2 regions of the Photobacterium sp. 2_MG-2023 genome follow, and region 1 is predicted to be linked to the other one. Evidence: predicted binding sites of a transcription regulator. Region 1 holds the regulator's gene; the other holds the start of a gene.

Region 1 (8,350 bases):
ACAAATTCAACAAGCGTTTCGGCGCTCTGTCTAGCAAGTAATTGCTTTAAGACACTGTCGAGAAAAGGGACGCATATGCGTCCCTTTTTGCTATTTGCTGTTTCTTCCCGCCTTTAATGACTGATTTATTTGTAGTCATTGACTCCAACCTGTCATCCCCTGCATATCTTCTGGCCTGTCACGGTTATTGTCTTGGTATTACCAGCTTGTGCGAACTAGGATTTTGTGCTGCTATCGAATATGATTGATTGTTCAATACCGAACCGAACAGAACATCCATCCATTCAGGATTCTAATAATTATGTCTGAAGATTTTCGTCAACAAGCACTTCACTATCATGCTTACCCTGTCCCCGGGAAAATTTCGGTTGAACTAAGCAAGCCTGCCAATACAGTAGAAGATCTCGCTCTGGCCTACAGCCCTGGTGTGGCTGAGCCGGTGCGGGAAATCGCCCAGAATGCAGAGAATGTGTATAAGTACACAGGTAAAGGCAACATGGTTGCTGTGATTACCAATGGTACGGCCATTCTTGGTTTGGGTAACCTGGGGCCGTTGGCTTCTAAGCCGGTTATGGAAGGTAAGGCCCTGCTGTTCAAGCGTTTCGCTGGCCTGGATTCGATTGATATCGAAGTGAAACACCGTACCATCGACGAGTTCGTTGATACTGTGGCCAATATCGCCGATACCTTTGGTGGTATTAACCTGGAAGATATCAAAGCCCCTGATTGTTTTGAGATTGAAAAACGCCTGATCGAACGTTGCCAGGTGCCTGTGTTCCATGATGACCAGCACGGTACGGCAATTGTAACGGCAGCCGGTATGCTGAACGCACTGGAACTGCAGGGCAAAGATATCAAAGAAGCAGTGATCATCTGCCTGGGTGCCGGCGCAGCGGCCGTCGCCTGTATGGAACTGTTGATCAAATGCGGCGCGCAGCGTGAAAAAATCTACATGCTGGATCGCAAAGGTGTGATTCACACCCGTCGTGATGACATCAACGAGTATAAGCAACTGTTTGCCAACAACACAGATAAGCGCACCCTGGAAGATGTTATCGAAGGCGCGGATATCTTTGTCGGTGTCTCAGGCCCGGATCTGCTGGCCCCTGAGTCGCTGAAACTGATGGCTGACAAGCCGATCGTGTTTGCCTGCTCAAACCCGGATCCGGAAATTAAACCTGAGCTGGCCCATGCGGTTCGTAATGATCTGATCATGGGAACCGGCCGTTCGGATTATCCGAACCAGGTAAATAACGTCATTTGTTTCCCGTTTATCTTCCGTGGTGCGTTGGATGTGCGTGCCAGCGAGATTAACGATGAAATGAAACTGGCTGCGGTGAACGCTATCCGCGAACTGGCCAAAGAACCGGTGCCGGCAGAAGTTGTTAAAGCAGCAGGTGTGGATAAGCTGGAGTTCGGTCCGGACTATATTATCCCTAAACCTATGGATCCGCGTTTGTTGCCACGGGTTGCCAAAGCGGTTGCGGTCGCGGCTGTGGAATCTGGCGTTGCCCGTATCGAAATGCCTGTGGGTTACATGGAAGTGTAATGACACACAGTGTGTGCTTATGATTGAAAAAACCAGCCATATGGCTGGTTTTTTTTTATCTCAAGGCGTTATGTTGATTATTCGTTGATGTCTTCGTACTCAATACCCAGGCTGTCCATGATGGCCTTAGCTTCTGCCGGTAAATCGTCAGGGCGATCTTTGCGGATATCTTCATCCGTTGGCAGTGGCTGGCCGGTGTAGGCATGCAGGAATGCTTCGCACAGCAGTTCACTGTTGGTGGCGTGGCGAAGGTTATTTACCTGACGGCGGGTGCGTTCATCTGTGAGGATTTTCAACACCTTTAATGGGATAGAGACAGTGATTTTCTTGACCTGCTCATTTTTCTTGCCATGTTCCGCATAAGGGCTGATGTACTCACCGTTCCACTTTGCCATTGTTTACCTTCTCAGCGATATAGGGTTTTGAAATATTGTATGGGGGGAATTTTAGCGGCATTTACTGCCACAAGCAAAGACATATAGACGTCTAGAAGTGTTGACGTCTTTTTTAAATCTCGCTAAGGTTGAAGCATCTTACTCTCGTCGGCCTCTGGCCTGGTCCCGGAAACAAGGAAGCAAATTACATGAGTGACAAGAAAACAGCTACTATCGCTGTTCGCAGCGGCATTGAAACCGATCAGCAATTTCGTGCAGTGGTGCCACCTATTTACTTGACCTCAACCTATGGCTTCCCTGAATTAGGGACTTTACCTCAGTACGATTATTCCCGCTCGGGAAATCCCACCCGTAATTTACTGGCAGACACTCTGGCGGAACTGGAAGGCGGAGCGGGTGGTGTGGTGACCAGCTGTGGTACAGCGGCGATTAACCTGCTGGCAACGGCGCAGCTGGGGCCGGATGATCTGGTTGTGGCCCCCCATGACTGCTACGGCGGTACCTACCGCTTGTTCAATACCCGTGCCGGCAAAGGTGACTTCAAGGTGCTTTTTGTCGATCAGGGCAACCCTAAGGCGCTGGCTGAAGCACTGGCCAGAAAACCTAAACTGGTGTGGGTTGAAACGCCGTCCAACCCCTTGTTGCGGGTGATTGACGTCGAGCAGCTGTGTTTGCAGGCGCATGACGCGGGAGCGCTGGTGGCGGTGGATAACACTTTCCTCTCGCCGGCGCTGCAGCAGCCCATCGCGCTGGGCGCGGACTTCGTGGTGCATTCCACCACTAAATATATCAATGGGCATTCCGATGTGGTTGGCGGGGTGCTGATTGCGAAAGACAGCGAGCACGCCGAGAACTTGTCCTGGTGGGCCAACTGTATCGGCGCCACCGGCGCGCCCTTTGATGCTTACCTGACCCTGCGCGGCGTACGTACTTTGATGGCACGTATGCGTGTCCATGAAGAAAATTCCGCCCGGCTGCTGGCCTATCTGCAAACCCAGCCGCTGGTGGGTAAGATTTATCACCCCAGCCTGGCAGATCACCCAGGTCATGAGATTGCGGCCCGGCAGCAAAAAGGCTTTGGCTCCATGCTGAGTTTTGAGCTGGCCGGCAGCATGCAGCAACTGGAAGTTTTTGTGGCGTCTTTGCACGATTTCTCTCTGGCTGAGTCACTGGGCGGCACGGAGAGCCTGATTGCGCATCCTGCCAGCATGACCCACCGTGCCATGTCGGATGAGGCGCAGCGCGAGGCCGGTATCTTGCCGTCGCTGCTGCGTCTGTCTGTGGGCCTGGAAGATGCCGATGATTTGATTGCCGATCTGGCTCAGGCCTTTACCAAAGCGGCGGAGGTCAGTGAATGACCCTGACACGTCAGTTGCACAAATTTGGCGGCAGCAGTTTAGCGGATGCCAGCTGTTACCGTAATGTCGCCCATATTCTCGAGCAGTATTCCAGCGCCGATGATCTGGTGGTGGTCTCGGCAGCCGGTAAAACAACCAACCGACTGATTCAGTGGCTGTCTTTGCTGAGCAAAGATGGCCGGCTGGCGCATGAAAGCCTGCAGGATTTGCGCACCTTCCAGCAGCACCTCATCGAAGAGCTGTTAGAGGAAACCGTGGCGGATGAGCTGTTAACCTCGCTGCATCTGGAGTTCAGTGAGCTGGGTCAGCTCACTGACAGCGAGATCACCCCGGCCAGACAAGCCTGGGTACTCGGACACGGTGAACTCTGGTCCTCCCGATTACTGGCCGCACTGCTGACACACAAAGGCATGGCGGCACGTGCGCTGGACTCGCGGAGTTTCCTGCGTGCCGAGCGCGCCGCTCAGCCGGAAGTTGACCGTGGCCGTTCACTGCCGTTGCTGCAAAATGAGCTGGCACAGCACAGTGGTCATCGCATGGTGATCACAGGTTTTATGGCCAGCAATCAAGCCGGAGAAACCGTACTGCTGGGGCGCAATGGTTCGGATTATTCCGCCACTGTTATCGGCGCCCTGGCCGGTGTCAGCCGGGTGACCATCTGGAGTGATGTCGCCGGTGTCTACAGTGCGGATCCCCGTCTGGTCAGTGATGCTTGTCTGTTGCCCTTGCTGCGACTTGATGAGGCTGACGAGCTGGCTCGTCTGGCGGCTCCTGTGCTGCACAGCCGCACGCTTCAGCCTGTGGCCCAGAGTGCCATCGACCTGACACTGCGCTGCAGTCTGCTGCCGGAATCTGGCTCGACTCGTGTGGAGCGGGTACTGGCATCTGGCCGTGGCGCCAAAATTATTACCTCTCTGGATGAGGTCTGTCTGCTGGAGCTGTCTGTCTCCCGAGCCCAGACGCTGGAGCAGGTGGAGCGCGAGCTGGCGACTCTGCTGCCGAAAGCGCAGCTGATCCCGCTGGCTCAAGCGGTGGAAACCGACAAAGGACAGATTCTGCTGGCATATACCGCTGAAGTGGCCAACGGGGTACTGGCACTGCTGCAGGACAGCGGTTTACCAGCCGAGATCCGTTTGCGCGACGGTTTTACTATGGTGGCCGCGGTAGGGGCCGGGGTGGTGATAAACCCTGTGCACTGTCATGGCTTCCAGCAGCAGTTGAAAGGCCAGCCGGTCGAATTTATTGCCGAAGCCGAATCCGGGCTGAGTCTGGTGGCGGTGCTGCGGCAGGCCGATACCCAGGCCCTGGTTCAGCTGATTCACCAAAATTTGTTCCAGGCGCAAAAGCGTATCGGTCTGATCTTGTGCGGCAAGGGCAATATCGGCAGCCGTTGGCTGGAGTTGCTGGAAGAAGAAAAGGTGGCACTGGAAAAGCGTCACGGCATGAGCTTTACCCTGATAGGGGTGGCCGATAGCCGGCGCTACTGGCTTAATCTGCAGGGCATTGAGCCAGTTCAGGCTCTGACCCGGTTTGATGATGAAGCCACAGACGGCACGGACTGGCTCCCGGCTCTGGGGCAGCATGACTATGATGAGCTGGTGGTACTGGATGTCACCGCCAGCAAAGCACTGTCTGAGCGTTACCCGGAATTTGCCAGCCACGGCCTGCATCTGATTTCTGCCAACAAAGTCGCAGGCTCAGCAAAAGGCAAAGTCTACCGCGCTGTGGTTGATGCGTTCGAGAAAAGCAGCCGCCACTGGCTGTATAACGCCACTGTGGGCGCCGGATTGCCGGTCAACCATACGGTCAAAGATTTGCGCGACAGCGGGGATACGATTATTGCTGTATCCGGCATTTTCTCGGGTACTCTGTCCTGGCTGTTCCAGCAGTTCGACGGCAGCCTGCCTTTCAGCCAGTTGCTTGAACAGGCCTGGCAGCAGGGGCTGACGGAGCCGGATCCCCGCCACGATCTGGACGGCAGCGACGTGATGCGAAAGCTGGTGATTTTAGCGCGTGAATCCGGACTGGCACTGGAGCCTGAACAGGTCAAAGTTGAGTCATTGGTGCCAGAGGAGCTGGAAGCCCTGAGCCTGGACGCCTTTTTTGAGCAAAGTGATGTGCTTGATGAGCGCTTGCAGGCGCGCCTGAGCAAAGCGCAGCGTGAGGGAAAAGTCCTGCGCTATATCGCGCGGTTGGACAAAAATGGTCACGCCGTGGTGGGCCTGGAAGCGCTGGAGCCTGAGCATGCGCTGGCGAACCTGCTGCCGTGCGACAACATCTTTGCGATTGAAAGCCGCTGGTACCGGGACAATCCGCTTGTTATCCGCGGTCCTGGTGCGGGCAGGGATGTGACGGCAGGGGCGTTATTGTCGGATTTGAACCGACTGGCCCGGCTTTTGTAAGATTTTCCCGTTATGAGATAGATCCAAAGGGTAGCCTTGCGCTGCCCTTTTTGTTTCTTGTTGCTGTTTTTTCCCAGCATTGGTGCTGCCTGGCGGGCAATCGGCATAGTAAAACTCTGGACTTGAATAAACTGGGTTTTGATGTTGAGAAAAATTCATGTTCACGCGGTTGACATTAATTTGGTTACAAGACATTCTGTGGACATATAGACGTCTAAATGGTTGTTTGGCGTCAGAGTTCAGAGGGAAGGCCGCAGGCCAGCAGCAGGAAGGTTTCAATTATGGGTTATTCTTACGCCAGTCACTTGGATGCGTTAAATCAAAACATCGCCGATTTGAACGGCGCAATCAATGTTTCATTTGAATTCTTTCCGCCAAGTTCGCCTGCGATGGAAGAAACCCTCTGGTCATCAATACATCGTCTGAAAACGCTCAAGCCGAAATTTGTGTCTGTGACTTACGGCGCCAACTCAGGCGAGCGTGACCGTACCCACTCGATCATCAAAGACATCAAAGATCAGACCGGCCTGCTGGCCGCACCTCACCTGACCTGTATCGATGCCACGCGTGATGAACTGCGTGCCATCGCCCGTGACTACTGGAAAAGCGGGATACGCAATATCGTGGCGCTGCGGGGCGATTTGCCGCCACAGGGCGGTAAGCCGGATATGTATGCGGTCGATTTAGTCGAGCTGTTGCGTGAAGAAGCGGATTTCGATATTTCTGTGGCGGCTTACCCTGAAGTGCACCCGGAAGCGAAAAGTGCCCAGGCCGACCTGATTAACCTCAAGCGTAAAGTCGATGCCGGTGCCAGCCGTGCAATCACTCAGTTCTTTTTTGATGTTGAAAGCTACCTGCGCTTTCGTGATCGCTGTGTTGCCGCCGGTATTGATGTCGAAATCGTCCCGGGCATCCTGCCTGTGGTGAACATGAAGCAGGCCAAGCGCTTCGCGCAGGCCAACAATGTGAAAATCCCTAACTGGTTAGAGAAACAATATCAGGGGCTGGATGACGATTTACTGAGCCGTCAGATGGTCGGGGCCAGTAACGCGATTGATATGGTGCGGGTACTGAGCCGTGAAGGGGTTAAAGATTTCCATTTCTACACCCTCAACCGTGCTGAGCTGACTTATGCGATTTGCCATACCTTAGGTGTGCGTGCCGAAGCTGACGTCATTGCCTGATGACAGTAGCGGGCAGGAAAAGAAAAAGCCGCATTGCGGCTTTTTTTGTATCTGGCTGGCACATGATGAATCGGCCCTGATGAGTAGCTGAGGAGCCGATAGGTCACTGATGCCAGTGTATCAGTGTCTGCAGGGTTACTCAGCGGCCATGGCGACATTGCTGTCGGCGCTGTCGATATCTTGCAGTTCCACCAGGACTTCTTCCGCCCAGTCGATCCAAGCCTGTCGGTTATGGATACCGCGACGCAGTGTCAGGCGATCGAGGCGCGACTGACGATCCATTTCTTTGTAATTGGCGAAATGGACTTTTTCCAGCTCGTGGTAATGGTTCATCAGGGTGTGTGATTCCTCGATCAGTGCTTCCAACTGGCGCTGCATAGGCAGTGAGTTGTGTACACCGCAAACCAGGAGTTTGGCAGAGAATTCATCACGAATGGTCGGATTGCGGGCAGGCTCCTGGAACCACTCAAACAGCGCCTGACGGCCCAGATCAGTGATAGAGTAGACCTTGCGATCCGGCTTGCCTTCCTGAGGTTCCAGTTTGCAGGTAACCTGATTGTTGGTGGCCATTTTGTTTAGCTCACGGTAAACCTGCTGATGACTGGCTTTCCAGAAATAGCCGATACTGTGAGAAAACTCTTTTGTTATGTCGTAGCCGGTCGCGTCGCGCGAACTCAGCACGGTCAATATGACGTGTGGTAGTGACATCTCTTCTATCCGTTAAAATACTACAAAAAAATAAACCGACCAGGCATAACGTTACCCTTCCGCTCTCAGGCGTTTTTATAATCGTCTTGTTGCAGTGCCCGGTCGAGATCACATAGGATATCATCAATTTATTCTCTGCAACCACTGGAAGCATAAATATTCCATGATGAACAGTGAGCAATTACTTATCTTGTGACGCTCGTCCAATTATGTAGACTGCGCGCAGTGCACAAAGTTTCAATCAAATTGATTCACAGCACTCATATAGACCTTAGTTGAAAGGAAGAAAGTTATGCTGTCTAAATTATGGACAAAAAAACAGGCCACCTGCCGGCGGCCTGTTTGATGTTGCGAAGAGGTGAAGTATTAACCCGTATTACGCATACCGGCGGAAATGCCGGCAATGGTGACCATCAGGGCTTCTTCCAGAATCGGCGATTCGCTCTCCAGCTGGCGGGTACGGTGCAGTAACTCCGCCTGCAGCATGTTGAGTGGCTCAACATACACATTGCGCAGCCGGATAGATTCTGCCCCCCAGGGATCCTGCTCCATCAGGTGATCGCTGTTTTCCACGTTGAGAACCACCTTGATATCCTGTTGCAGTTGATTGCGAAGTTCCTGTCCCAGCGGCCATAAACTCTTATCGGTCAGCCGCTGATCATAGTATTCGGCAATCTGGATATTGGTTTTGCTGTATACCATTTCCAGCATACCTAGTCGCGTTGAGAAGAATGGCCATTCACGGCACATTTCT
Region 2 (8,350 bases), on a different contig from region 1:
GAATTGTCATAAGGCTTCTCCATCTGCACAGACACATAAGTTACTTATAAATTCAGTGCATTAGTTATTGTTGGCAACAGTCGCTTTTACAGGGCATTCCTAGCGAGCATAACAGAACCACCCGTACCTGAAACCAGGCAGGCAAATTTATGCAAAGTCAGTAACAATCTTGACACAGAAAAATGCATTCAAGCATTGACAAAGCCCCCCCTCTCATATTCAATAAGGGCAATTTTTGTTCACCCTGAGAAAGCTCATTTTTCAGGTGAAAACGGAAGAGGCGCGTTATCCAGGTATCTATGCGGCGGGGCCCCACCCCAAAGCACCATAGAGAGGGGGAGCAACGCCGAGATACGGTGAGACAGGGGGCTTGCCGTATCGGCTTTGAAGGTTGAATCCTTCTGGCTGTCACCTGCATCATCCAGTGCAGGTGGAGAGCTTCTGGTAGCAGCAGTCTTAGTACGTCTCGCCTAATGGCTCTTCTGACACTCAAGTCGGAAAGATTCCCCAAATTTTGCCCCATGTTTACGCTTTGTTAAGTGGGAGATCACATTGAGCCCTGTAATTTCTTCTTCAGCGTTGAACGCTGAAATCACAGTCGCAAAATTTGGCGGCACTAGTGTGGCTGATTTCGTTGCAATGAGCCGTAGTGCTAAGATAGTTATCAATAATCCGACAACCAAACTGGTGTTGATCAGTGCGTGTTCCGGTGTGACTAATATTTTAGTCGAACTGGCCAACGGCGTGGCCGATGCCGGGCACCGACATAACCTGATGGAGCGCCTTCGCGCCATTCACCACAGCGTGCTGGCGGATTTACAGCAGCCTGAACAGGTTGCGGGTAACATTGATGAACTGCTCGATCAGGTCGCCGAACTTGCCATAAAAGCCGCAGAACATAAATCGGCTGAGCTGACAGATCAACTGGTTGCCAACGGTGAATTGCTGTCTACCCATCTGTTTACGCAAATCATGTGTGAGATGGGTGCTGACGCATTGCGTTACGATATCCGGGAAGTGCTGCGTACTGACAGCCGCTTTGGTAAAGCCAGCCCTGAACAGGAAATGATTCGTCAACTGACAGAGGAAAAGCTATTACCTCTGCTGCAGGATAAGATTATCGTTTCTCAGGGTTTCATCGGTAGTGATGAGCAAGGTCGCACAACAACACTTGGCCGCGGTGGCAGTGATTACAGTGCCGCCCTTATGGCTGAGGCGGTGAGTGCCGGCACATTGGAAATCTGGACTGATGTCCCAGGCATGTACACCACAGATCCGCGTATTGCGCCCAAAGCCACGCCAATCAAAGAAATCAGCTTCAGCGAAGCCTCTGAGATGGCCAATTTTGGCGCCAAGATCTTGCATCCATCGACATTGATCCCGGCCGTTCGCCGTCAGATCCCTGTGTTTGTTGGATCGTCCAGGGCACCAGAGCAAGGCGGCACCTGGATCCGTAAATCCGTTACTGAAGCACCGCTGTTCCGTGCGCTGGCACTGCGCTCGAACCAGACCCTGATCACCCTGACCAGCCTGAACATGTTTCATGCTTATGGTTTCCTGGCCGAAGTCTTCCGGATTCTGGCTGAGCATAAGGTCTCTGTTGATCTGATTTCTACCTCTGAAGTCAGCGTGTCTTTGACCATGGATCAGACCGATACAGGCGGCGGCGCACCCACGCTGCCTCCGGGGGCGCATGCCGCGCTCAGTGAGCTGTGTCGCGTTGAGATTGAACAGGATCTGTGCCTGATTTCGCTGATTGGTAACCGCATGAGTCAGACTGCCGGTTCAGTGAGTACCGTGTTCGATTCGCTGGACGAGTACAAGCTGCGTATGATTTGCTACGGTGCCAGCCCGCACAACCTGTGCTTCCTGGTTAAAACCGAACATGCCATGCCTATTGCTCAGAATCTGCACCGTAAGATTTTTGAGTAATTTCACGTCCCGTTCCGGTAAAAAAGGCGCTCATTGAGCGCCTTTTTGTCTTCAGTGAACAGCTATCACAGATTAGGCCCCAGCCATTTCTCCGCTTCGATCTCACCCCAGCCTTTGCGCTCGGCGTAGCTTTCCATCTGGTCACGCTGGATCTGTGCAACGGCAAAATAGCGCGATTCCGGATGTGAGAAGTACCAGCCTGATACGGCCGCCCCCGGCCACATGGCGTAGCTTTCTGTCAGAATCATGCCGGTATTGGCCTCCGCATCCAACAATGTCCAGATCTCGCCTTTCTCTGTGTGTTCCGGACAAGCCGGATAGCCTGGCGCTGGCCGGATACCCTGGTATTTCTCACGGATCAGATCTTCGTTACTCAGGTTCTCGTCCGGCGCATAGCCCCAGATCTCCTTACGGACAGTCTCATGCATGAATTCCGCAAAGGCTTCAGCAAGACGATCTGCCACCGCTTGAATCATAATCGCGTTGTAATCATCGCCTTTGGCTTTAAACTGATCGGCAATCTCATATTCACCGATTCCGCCGGTTACCGCAAAGGCACCAATCCAGTCAGCTTTACCGCTTTCTTTCGGGGCAATGTAATCCGACAGACAGTAATTCGGCCCTTTGGGTTTCTCTGTCTGCTGGCGCAGTCCGCGTAAGGTTGTCAGTACCTGGGTTCGGGTCTCATCGGTGTAGACTTCGATATCATCACCAATATTATTGGCCGGGAATAAGCCACAGACACCATTGGCCTTTATCATGCCGCTGGCTTCGATCTCATCCAGCAGCTGATTGGCATCATCAAATAGGCGCTGGGCTTCCTGACCCACTACTTCGTGGCGCAAAATGGTGGGATATTTACCACTCAGCGACCAGGTCATAAAGAAGGGCGTCCAGTCGATATAACGCCGCAATGTCGCGATATCAAAATCCTTGAACACGTGGATCCCCGGCTTTTGCGGCGCGGGAGGAGTGTAGCTATTCCAGTCAATCGCCACTTTATTGGCGCGGGCAGCTTCCAGGCTGACAGGAGCACTTCGTGGACGCTTGCGGGCGTGTTGCTCCCGCACTACCTCGTATTCCTTGTCAAGGCGCTCAACAAACGCTGGCCGCTGGGCATCCGACAAGAGTGCCGAACATACCCCTACAGCACGCGAGGCGTTTGAGACATAAACGACAGGGGCATGGTAGTTCTGCTCAATTTTGACTGCCGTGTGGGCCTTGGACGTTGTAGCCCCGCCAATCAGCAAAGGAAGATCAAAGCCCTGGCGCTCCATTTCTTTGGCAACATGCACCATTTCATCAAGTGAAGGAGTGATCAGCCCGGAGAGGCCGATAATATCGACCTTCTCTTCTTTGGCCACTTTCAGGATCTTGTCGCAAGACACCATGACGCCCAGATCGATGATCTCGTAGTTATTACACTGCAGCACCACTCCGACAATATTTTTACCGATATCGTGCACATCGCCTTTCACCGTGGCGAGCAGTATTTTGCCGTTAGTGCGTCCGACTTGCTTCTCGGCATTGATGTAAGGTTCGAGATAAGCGACGGCCTGTTTCATCACCCGAGCTGATTTCACCACCTGAGGCAAGAACATTTTACCTTCACCGAACAGATCACCGACTATGTTCATACCTGCCATCAAAGGCCCTTCAATCACCTCTAACGGTTTTTCCGCGTTCTGACGGGCTTCTTCGGTATCTTCAACAATAAACTCAGTGATCCCTTTGACCAGCGCATGGGACAGGCGTTTATCGACCGGCCAGCCGCGCCATTCAGCGGCTGTTTTATCTTCTACCGCTTCGCCGCTGCCCCGGTACTTATCCGCAAGATCCAGCAAGCGCTCGGTAGAGTCATCCCGGCGATTCAATACAACGTCTTCAACGGCTTCGCGTAACTCGTCTGCCAGGTCATCGTAAATGGCCAGCTGACCGGCATTCACAATGCCCATATCCATGCCATTTTTAAAACAGTGATACAGGAACACGGCATGAATCGCTTCCCGCACAGGATCATTACCACGGAACGAGAAAGACACATTCGAAACACCACCCGACACCATCGCATGTGGCAGAGTGCGCTTGATGTCTCCTACAGCTTCAATGAAATCAACCGCGTAGTTATTGTGCTCATCAATCCCGGTAGCTACTGCGAAAATGTTCGGGTCAAAAATGATATCTTCCGGCGGGTAGCCCACCTCATCAACCAGAATGCGATAGGCATTGGTACAGATCTCTATCTTACGCTCACGGGTATCGGCCTGACCCACTTCATCAAACGCCATCACAATCACGGCTGCGCCATAGCGGCGAATCAGTTTCGCCTGTTCAACAAACCTCTCTTTACCTTCTTTGAGAGATATTGAGTTAACAATTGGCTTACCCTGCACACACTTAAGGCCAGCTTCCAGTATTTCCCACTTGGATGAGTCAATCATAATGGGGACACGGGAGATTTCAGGCTCAGAGGCACACAGGTTCAGAAAGCGCACCATGGCAGCTTCGGCATCCAGCATGCCTTCATCCATATTGATATCGATGATCTGAGCACCGGCTTCCACCTGCTGACGTGCCACTTCCAGCGCTTCGTCATAAAGCTCTTCTTTGATTAACCTACGGAAACGGGCTGAACCTGTCACATTGGTCCGCTCACCGACATTGACAAATAAAGTGTCTTTTTCAATGGTTAGCGGCTCAAGCCCTGATAAACGGCAGGCCACAGGAATCTCAGGCAATGGACGTGGCGCTACATTCTCCGTCACCCGGGCCATTTCACGAATATGCTCTGGCGTGGTGCCACAACAACCGCCCACCAGGTTCAGAAAGCCGGACTCCGCCCATTCTTTGATATGCTCAGCCATTTCTGTCGCTTCAAGGTCATACTCGCCGAATGCGTTTGGCAGACCGGCATTCGGGTGCGCTGATACCGCACACTCAGAAATACGTGATAATTCTTCCACATACTGACGCAGCTCATCCGGACCCAATGCACAGTTAAGGCCAAATGAAATAGGTTTGACGTGTCGCAGAGAATTGTAAAAAGCTTCAGTGGTTTGTCCTGATAAGGTGCGGCCGGAGGCATCGGTGATTGTGCCTGAAATCATAACAGGCAAAGTCACGCCCAGCTCTTCAAAGACCTTATCCACGGCAAACGCACAGGCTTTGGCATTCAGGGTATCAAAAATAGTTTCAATCAGGATGATATCGGACCCGCCAGCTATCAGGGCGCGGGTTGATTCGGAATACGCTGCTACCAATAGATCAAACGACACGTTCCTGAAACCGGGATCGTTCACATCCGGTGATATCGAACAGGTACGGTTAGTCGGACCGAGAACACCAGCTACAAATCGTGGTTTGTCCGGTGTTTTCGCCGTCCACTCATCAGCCGCCTGACGAGCCAGCTTTGCCGCTTCGAAATTAATCTCGGCACTCAGACTCTCCATGTCATAGTCAGCCATGGCAATAGTCGTTGAGTTGAAAGTGTTGGTCTCAAGAATATCAGCGCCGGCTTCAAGATAAGCGGAGTGAATATCCTTGATCAGTTGCGGCTGGGAGAGTACCAGCAGATCGTTATTGCCTTTAAGATCCGAATGCCAATCAGAAAAACGTTCACCACGGTAATCCTCTTCATCCAGCTTGTAGCTCTGGATCATGGTGCCCATGCCCCCATCTATGATGAGGATCTGTTCCTTAAGTCGCTTTTGTAATAAATCCGTACCCTTCGACACTGCTTACTTCCTTACACTTAAACCTATCAGCTGCTAACATCCTATCACAGCCTGATTGGAAATCTAGACGTCCATATATCGTTTGCGAAAACTTATTATCCAAGCGTAAGCCTAAAGTTTTTATGGCTATCAGAGGCCCGAGCATTTATATTTTGTCACAATTTTTGCTTAACACTTTAACAACAGATGAGGATCAAGGATGTCGGTATACAGTACCCTCTGTTTTCTCGCCGCCGCTGCGATGGTTATTGCCTTTATTAACCACAAAATAGGCAAGATGCAAACCACTATCGCCATCACAGCCGGTGCTATTATTTTATCGCTCGGAATTGTGATCGCAGGCCACAACGGCTGGTTTCACCTCGAAGAAATTGCTGCGGAACAGCTGGGTCAGATCGATTTCGAAAGCTTTCTGCTAAAAGGCATTTTAGGCTTCTTACTTTTTGCTGGCGGTTTAGGGATCAAGCTGCCACATCTCGAAGATCAAAAATGGGAAATCACCATTCTGGCACTGGGGGCCACACTGTTTTCCACATTCTTCATCGGTGGCAGCCTTTGGTGGATATGCCAGATGCTGGGAATCCAGTTAGACCTGATTTACTGCCTGCTGTTCGGCGCATTAATTTCACCGACGGACCCAATAGCCGTGCTGGCGATAGTAAAAAAACTGCACGCGCCGCGCCGCATCTCCACACAAATTGAAGGTGAGTCGCTGTTTAACGATGGATTTGGCCTGGTCATCTTCGTCACTTTGTTTACCATCGCCTTTGGTGATGAAGCACCTACTGTGCTGGGTGTTGGCCATCTTTTCCTGCAGGAAGCCATTGGTGGCATAACCTATGGTTTTGTTCTCGGCCTGCTGTTCCATTATCTGATCAGTTCGACAGACGATCACTCCATGGAACTTCTGCTGACTCTGGGAATCCCAACGGCTGGTTATGCTTTTGCCGATGTTATTCATGTGTCCGGGCCGCTAGCTATGGTGGTCTCCGGTATCATGATAGGCAACTGGACCCGTTATATCGGCTTTTCTAAAGAGAGTGAAGACCATCTGGATCACTTCTGGGAGTTGGTTGATGAATTCCTGAACGGTGTACTCTTCCTGCTGATTGGTATGAGCATGCTGTCTTTCAGCTTCCATGAGGAAGACTGGACACTGATGGTGATAGCTGTGCCGCTGGTGCTACTGGCGCGCTACCTGAGTGTGAAGCTGTCGTACCTTGGCTTTAAACGTTTCCGCCAATACAATCCCGAGTCGGTGAAGATCCTCACTTGGGGTGGCTTGCGTGGTGGTCTTGCTCTGGCGATGGCGATGGCGATCCCTGCCGGTGTTATCGTTATTCCGGAGAAAAATATTGATGTGAAAGAGATAATTCTGGTGATGACCTATTCAGTCGTGGTGTTCTCTATCCTGATCCAGGGCTCTACCATTACACCTATGATCGAAAAAGCTAAAGCCTGGGAAGCGAAGAAAGCGAAAGAGAACAAACAAACCGCTCATGCTCACCAACAACCGGAAACCGATCCCAAATCCTGAATACTGACGATGAAAAAGACCTGCTTTGGCAGGTCTTTTTATTTGTGAGGGCAACGTCAATCAGTCGTCCTTGGTGAATTTATCTTCCGAGAAGTGATCCAAATCATAAGGCGTTTGCTGATAGACACAATAGTTCAGCCAGTTGGCAAATAACAAATGGCCATGACTGCGCCAACTCGCAACAGGCGGTTTATCCGGATCATTATCCTGATAGTAATTTACTGGGATTTTGGGCTCCATCCCCTCTCCCAGATCACGCATATATTCATTATGTAATGTATGGGCATCGTATTCAGGATGTCCTGTCACGAAGACATTACGCTTATCTTTGGTGGCGGCTAAATACACTCCTGCCTGATCTGAGGTGGCCAGAATGTCCAGATCAGTGTGCTCCGATAAAAACTCAGGCGAGAAGTCGGCATAGCGCGAGTGGGGAGCCCAAAAGGTATCGTCAAAACCTCTCAGAAGAGGATGATGGGGATTGTGGACCCTATGGGTGTAGATACCTGATAATTTCTCTTTGCGGGTACGCTTAGGTAAATCGTACATCAGCTTAAGCCCAGCCTGAGCGGCCCAGCACACATACATGGTCGAAGTCACGTGCCCTTTCGCCCAGGTCAGAATGGCCTGGATTTCTTCCCAGTACAGCACATCTTCAAACTGCACTAAGCCCAGCGGAGCACCTGTCACAATCAAACCATCGAAATTTCTGTGCTTCACCATTTCGAATTGCCGGTAGAACGTATCCAAATGCTCCGTTGGCGTATTTTTCGTCGGGCGGTTATCAATCCGCAGTAACTCAACATCAACCTGCAGAGGACTGTTTGATAACAGACGAAGAAACTGAGTTTCAGTTTCAATTTTTTTCGGCATCAGATTAAGCAACAATACCTTCAGCGGGCGAATTTCCTGACTGGCAGCGCGTTTTGCAGACATGACGAAGATATTCTCACTACGAAGAATATCAGTTGCCGGTAACTGATCAGGAATTTTAATGGGCATGTGTTGCTCTCCCTAAGATGTACAGACGTCCAGATACCCAAAAATTATAGAATTTCTACTCACACTGCAAGCTTTACCGCATTAAAAGAATTATAGATAGTTAAGAACATAATGAATAATTCTAATGAAAGCAGCAGGCTAGCGA

What was found. Region 1 encodes MetJ, which represses methionine synthesis genes. Its sites were predicted from a motif close to TTAGACNTNTANANGTCTAA; they were not measured.
Region 2: the regulator MetJ is predicted to act here: its motif matches at 5,722-5,741, upstream of metH (methionine synthase).

What each region holds. Positions count from the first base shown of each region.
Region 1 is NZ_JAUOQQ010000004.1:154,428-162,777, forward strand. Features, by position in the region: gene rpmE (50S ribosomal protein L31) at 1-41, shown strand, start outside; gene Q4491_RS05370 (malic enzyme-like NAD(P)-binding protein) at 302-1,549, shown strand; gene metJ (met regulon transcriptional regulator MetJ) at 1,627-1,944, opposite strand; gene Q4491_RS05380 (O-succinylhomoserine (thiol)-lyase) at 2,133-3,302, shown strand; gene Q4491_RS05385 (bifunctional aspartate kinase/homoserine dehydrogenase II) at 3,299-5,704, shown strand; gene metF (methylenetetrahydrofolate reductase) at 5,986-6,888, shown strand; gene Q4491_RS05395 (PadR family transcriptional regulator) at 7,024-7,596, opposite strand; gene ppc (phosphoenolpyruvate carboxylase) at 7,963-8,350, opposite strand, start outside.
Region 2 is NZ_JAUOQQ010000044.1:485-8,834, reverse strand. Features, by position in the region: gene Q4491_RS21215 (alanine--glyoxylate aminotransferase family protein) at 1-10, opposite strand, end outside; lysine riboswitch at 268-449, shown strand; gene lysC (lysine-sensitive aspartokinase 3) at 553-1,932, shown strand; gene metH (methionine synthase) at 1,998-5,666, opposite strand; gene Q4491_RS21200 (sodium:proton antiporter) at 5,866-7,203, shown strand; gene metA (homoserine O-succinyltransferase) at 7,264-8,205, opposite strand.